Regions from separate parts of the Heyndrickxia sp. FSL K6-6286 genome, predicted to be linked through region 1. Evidence: riboswitches for the same ligand, from Rfam matches in the RefSeq annotation. Region 1 holds a riboswitch; the other holds the start of a gene.
What was found. Region 1 has a riboswitch for cyclic di-GMP ahead of MHI39_RS22430 (hypothetical protein). Riboswitches for the same ligand answer to the same signal wherever they lie in the genome.
Positions count from the first base shown of each region.

Region 1 (3,200 bases):
ATTCTGCCATCATATGCTCTAAGGAATGGAGTGCTGGCATCTCCATATGCTCTTTATTCGGTTGGCAAAAGCGAATATCATATTTATGAATGATATCTCCATTAAACCCTTCTTTCACCCCTGCTAAACGCACATAAGGAGCTTTTACTTTTGTATGATCTAAATTAAAACTTTCTACATTCATTTTCTTTTCTACTGTCATGTCTACTTTCTCCCTTCTCCTCTTAAATATATTTCTTTATATAATAATCTAACAATTTTGTCTCTTCGCATCAATTAACCATACAAATCGGTTTAATTTTTTGAATTCAACGGAAAAACCATTTTGATTGAAAATAGTTTGCAGAACTGGAATCGTAGTATAATACTCTGTCTCTATATCCGTAGCTAACCGGTTAAATCCTTTTCGTTTAGCCCATTCAATCATTTTCTTTTTTTCATCCTCCGTAGCAAAAACGGTGTCTGCAAAAAGAATTCTCCCATCCGCAGTTAAAAGCTGGCTATATTTTTTAATCGCTTTACCCTTTTCCTCATCTGTTAAATGATGAAAGGCATATGTGCTGACAAAAGTATGAATTGGCACTGATATATTTGGAAATTCAAGAAAGTCTCCATCCCAAATTGGAACCTCTGGTAATTTATCCTTTGCAATTTTTCTCATTTCACTTGATGGTTCCAATCCATATACATTTAATCCTCTATTCAATAATTTCTTAGTTAAATTCCCCGTACCTACCCCGAATTCTACAACGGTACCGGAAGCATTCTTTGCAACTTCTGAAAGAATCACATCATAATGAGTAAAAACTTCTTCATATTCAGGATCATTTCCAGTTACTGTGTCATCATAAGTATGGGACCACTGATCAAATAGTTCATTAAACTCTCTGCCCACTTTAATCCCCTCATTTCCTATAAAAAAACTATGAATTTAATGTAGCATGAAATAAAGAAATGTGCAATCGAGCAAATGAAAATAGTCCATTCGCCTAATTTGTTTTTCAAGTGTTAAAAATTGAGTTAAAATTAAAAGTGGTTCATTAATTGAAAAGCTATTAATTTGAGGTGATAGAATGACATTATTAAATGATATTCTCAGCTACAATGAGGAATTTGTATCCCAAAAAAAATATGAGGATTTTACAACAACGAAATATCCCGATAAACGTTTAGTAATTCTAACATGTATGGACACTAGACTTGTTGAGCTGCTACATAAAGCAACCAATACCAAAAACGGTGATGTAAAAATAATAAAAAATGCAGGTGCGATTGTTTCTCACCCATTTGGCAGTATTATGAGAAGCTTATTAATCGCTGTTTATGAATTACATGCAGATGAAGTTTTAGTTATTGGTCATCATGATTGTGGAATGAGTGCGATTAACAGTGATTCTGTATTGGAAAAGTTAAAGCAAAGAGGGATAGAGGAACAAACACTAGAAACAATTAAATACTCCGGTATCGATTTACATGAATGGTTCCAAGGCTTTGATCGTGTTGAAGATAGTGTAAAGCATAGTGTAGATATGGTCAAACATCATCCGTTAATGTCAAAAGATATTCCAGTCCATGGTTTAGTTATCGACCCTGAGACAGGAAAATTGGATTTAGTTGTTAATGGATATGAAAATTAAGCTCTCCCTGCCAAATGCAGGGATTTTTTCGCTTAACTTATTTGTCTAATTACATAGAAATTCCATGTAAAATATATTCTAAATAGTGCTTAATATTTGATTTACGGCTATTAATAATTTGAAACATATGAATTAATTCTAGTAATTGATTACGGCTAAGTTTTGTCAGTAATAAATTAATTAATGTCTCACTACTAATTTGAATCTGTTCACCATCACTTAATCTAATATTCAATTCGTTTAATGGAAGAATATATTTATATAACAAATCCTTCATTTGATTTAAACTAATGCGAACACTTGAATATTCTATAGTTGATTCAAGTACAATTTCATTTCCCATCATAATCCTCCTAGAAAACTAGTATGGGGCAATTCTCGTCTCCACCATTTATCATGAAATCATTTGATTTCTTCTGATAAGGCGGTGTGAGCAGAGCCAAGCAGATCAAAATCTTTTGCTATTTAAGTATAAATCTTTATACTATTCAAGTTAGCGACGCTCCGTCCCCTTTTCATCATTCAAAAGTATTTAAAAGGAATCATAATCTTTCCCAAAAAACTTTTGCATGAAACCTTATTAACGAAAAGTGGTAAACAGCAAAAAAACTATTCCCATATAGAAATAGTCAATTTTAATAAGCTCATTATGACTATTCGGCAGCCCGGCGATCATCATTCAAAATGAACCTTAGACCCGTAGCTTTGCGTCCCTCACTTTCGCAAGGTTTGCCATTTCGTTAGAATTTTTGCTACCTAACATTTTATAATGAACATTAATCATTATCAACATTCTTTTGTTCAATTTCAATGAATGTTCACATATACCTTTATTAAATACCTTTTTTTGTAACTTTTCTCTTTTTTATTGTATTAATCATCCATTTTTGGAATAATAATCTATTCAAAAATATCTTCAACCAATATACTAGGATGCTTTCTTATAGTGTATTGCTTTTGTAATAGCCCGACTGTCAGATTTCCCCCCCTAATAAAGACTTCAGAGTTTGTGTAAGAATGAAGCGAGATATGTTTTCAACCTATTTTATTCGTTAAAACTTTATCTAAGTAGCAACAATGAATGTGGAAAAAACATATATTAACATCTATTTTAGTCAATCCTCTTAAATAGTTATGGAAAAATTTAAAAGGAGTGTTCTTCTATGAATAAAGACAGTCTCGCCCAAATCTTTCAATCATTAACCATTCATATGTATCTAAAATTAATAGTATTTGTCCTTATTTTATATGTGTTTGATTGGATCATTACCGAAGTATGTAGAACAAGTAGTAAAAAATTACGTACATTAGGTATTGAAATGTTAGGCTTGATTTTTATTATTTATATTATGCTGTACTAATTTTTATAAAATTTATAAAATTCTAACCAATAGTGGTATAATAGTCGTACATAATGGTTGATATTGATGAACTCGTTACCCATATTCCAACATTACCTTTTCGAAAGAGGATTTGAATATGAAAAGAAATGCTCAAATAATACTAGTTTCTATCTCCATTTTATTTTCTTTGGTTCAGGCGATTTTTTTCGGAGAGTATCAT
Region 1 covers NZ_CP152029.1:4,432,050-4,435,249, forward strand. The annotation lists gene MHI39_RS22415 (S-ribosylhomocysteine lyase) at 1-202, opposite strand, end outside; gene MHI39_RS22420 (class I SAM-dependent methyltransferase) at 251-895, opposite strand; gene MHI39_RS22425 (carbonic anhydrase) at 1,074-1,637, shown strand; gene MHI39_RS22430 (hypothetical protein) at 1,687-1,983, opposite strand; cyclic di-GMP riboswitch class I at 2,294-2,381, opposite strand; gene MHI39_RS22435 (hypothetical protein) at 2,801-2,998, shown strand; gene MHI39_RS22440 (PAS domain S-box protein) at 3,117-3,200, shown strand, end outside.

Region 2 (3,200 bases), 1.4 Mb from region 1:
TCGTGCTGGAATGGAACCTTTTAAAGGATTAAAAGCATCTTGCCCTTCGACAGATCCAAGAACACCTAAGAATGTTTTTACATCTTCAGCATTTTCCACCCCTTTTGGCAGACCAAATGTATCTGTTATTACTGTGAATATTCCTGATGAGTCAGGAGTTGTTGTATATCCAAAGTCTTCATTCAATGTAAGTTTTAAATCATTTACGAAATAACCTTTGGCCCAATCTCCCATTATATTCATTGCTGCGTCTCCATCGGCTACTAGTTGTGAAGCGTCTTGCCAGTTTCTAGAGCTGTGATCTTTATTGATATATCCCATCATTTTCTTAAAAATTTCTGCTGATTCCTTCACTTTCGGGTCATCAAAGGCAAGCTCCCCTGTCCAAAGCTTGTTATATCCATCGACACCAAGCTTTGCTACCAATACATTTTCGAAAATTTGTGTGGCTGTCCAGGGTTCTTTATCACCTAATGCCAGTGGAGTAATCCCCTTTTCTTGTAATTTATCTGCTATAGCAAAAAATTCATCAAATGTTTTTGGTACTTCAAATCCATTGTCCTCAAATACTTTTTTGTTGTACCATAATACATTTCCACGATGAATATTTACGGGAACAGAATAGATATTGCCATCTTTACTTACCATATCAATTAATGATTGTGGGAATTTATCGCTCCAACCTTCTTTTTCATATACATCATTGATTGGTTCCATTTTTCCTGCAGCAACCCAGCCTTCATTCAATTCCGCTCCTCCATGAACCTGGAAGGTAGATGGTGGATCATCCCCTTGCATTCTACTCGCCAGTACAGCTTTTGCATTGGTTCCTGCACCACCAGCTACAGCTGCATTTTCAACTGATATATCTGCATGTTTTTCCTTAAATAATGCTAATAATGCCTTTAATCCATCCTCTTCACCCGCACCTGTCCACCAACTGAAGATCTCAAGTTTTTCCTTTTTCCCCTTAGATTTCTCACCATCGCTGCTGGAGTTTTTGGAACTACAAGCACTTAATGCAAATACGAGAATAATAGCCAGCATGACAAAAATACTTTTACGTTTCATACTTCTTCCCCCTTTGTTCACTGAATTTAACAATTCCTACACTCATAATTTATCAGACTAATTCTTCCTGAACGCATGTAAGCGCCTTCATTATTTTGCGAATATCTGCATTATTTTGTTGTGCACTTCTCGCCATTTAATAGCAGAAAAATAGTAAGCCTTTGCATAAGAATAAAAGGGATAAAATAATACAATTTTGTTGTATCTTGGAGAACAATAGGTTATTATAACCAAGTCGCTAGTTAAAATGCACTAAGAATATGTGAGATAAAGGCAAACTATTTGAAAAAATAGGACGCAAAACCTAGGGTCTAAGGTTGGGGATAATCATCCATTCATACTATGATCGCCTGGCTACCTAATCATTGGCTATTTCACAATCCGGGATAGTCTCTTTGTTATATACATAGACTACAAGCAAGGTGATTTTCCCTTGTCTAGCTTACATATTAAATCAACAAATCTAACAAGAAAGGAGTACTAGACAATGAGAAGTATATTTTCATTTAAAAGTATAAAAGCGAAGATGTTATTTGGTTTTTCCTTAGTGATCATACTTGTCATCGGATTAGGTATTTATAATTTTTCGGTGACCATTTCAAGCAATAAAACGGCACAGAATATTGCAAAACATGAACTCCCTCTTTTATCTGCTAATAAAGGATTGGTCGCAACAATTGCGAATAGAATAGCAACTGCTCGGGGGTATGTATTATTTGGAGGAGACTATAAAGACCGCTTTAACGCCTATACAGAAGAGGGACAAAAATATGAAGCGATCGTTCGAGGTGTACATGCCTCAGATGAATTCAATCGCTTGATGGACCAAACGAAAGAATGGCGTGAATTTATTCAGGATAAAGTATTTGATGAATATGACAAAGGGAATGTGGAAAAAGCAAAGGAAAATTTACAAGAATCGATAACCGTTGGCCGTGATTTATTAAACGGTTATCAAAAACTGGCTGATGAAAGTGAAAAGGAGATTAATCAAAAAGAACAAGATATCATTGAAAGTGGGCAAACGTCCTTACTTGTGGGAACCATTGTAACAATTCTAGTCATTATTATCAGTTTTGCCGTAGCATTCATTACATCAAACAAGATATCAAAACCAATTAAACATGTCATGCAGCGCATGAAATTAATTGCAAATGGTGATTTGAGCCAAGAGCCATTACAAACTACTTTAAAAGATGAGGTTGGACATCTTATTATTGCAACAAATGAAATGAATCGGCAAACTCGTGATTTATTAAACCGAATTAATACAGTATCCGGATCTGTAACAAGTCAGAGTGAAGAGTTAAGCCAATCAGCAAATGAGGTAAAGTCAGGATCGGAGCAAATTGCCATTACTATGCAAGAACTGGCTTCTGGTACTGAGGTACAAGCGAATAATACAAATGAACTTTCCTCCATTATGGGATCATTTACACTTAAAGTTGAGGAAGCAAATGAAAAAGGAAGGCATATTCAACAATCATCCAATCAAGTACTTTCAATGGCTTCAGAAGGTAAAAAATTAATGGAATCCTCCAATGATCAAATGGCTAAAATAGATCAAATTGTTCAAGGTGCCGTCCAAAAGGTTCAAAGCTTAGATTCACAATCACGAGAAATCTCAACATTAGTTTCTGTCATTAATGATATTGCAGAGCAAACAAATCTCCTCGCATTAAATGCAGCAATTGAAGCAGCAAGAGCAGGTGAGCATGGAAAAGGTTTTGCTGTAGTCGCTGACGAGGTACGAAAACTTGCAGAGCAAGTTTCCCATTCTGTAACGGATATCACAAGCATCGTAATCAATATTCAAAAGGAATCAGGTATGGTGGCAGAATCATTACTGAATGGATACTCTGAGGTTGAAAAAGGGACCTCCCAGATTCAAACAACTGGTAAGACATTTACTGAAATTAATGAAGCTGTGATAAAAATGGTAAATAGTATAACAACCATTTCAGATAGCTTATCGGAAATGGAAGATAATAGCCTAAAAATGAATCGCTCCATTGAGGAAATTGCATCCATATCTCAGGAATCAGCTGCTGGAGTTGAGCAAACCTCTGCTTCCTCACAGCAAATAAGCAGTTCAATGGAAGAAATCGCTGGAAATTCAGAAGATCTCT
Region 2 covers NZ_CP152029.1:540,220-543,419, reverse strand. The annotation lists gene MHI39_RS02860 (ABC transporter substrate-binding protein) at 1-1,071, opposite strand, end outside; cyclic di-GMP riboswitch class I at 1,334-1,433, shown strand; gene MHI39_RS02855 (methyl-accepting chemotaxis protein) at 1,559-3,200, shown strand, end outside.
Region 2: linked by a shared signal. The riboswitch ahead of MHI39_RS02855 (methyl-accepting chemotaxis protein) and the one ahead of MHI39_RS22430 (hypothetical protein) in region 1 are both predicted to bind cyclic di-GMP.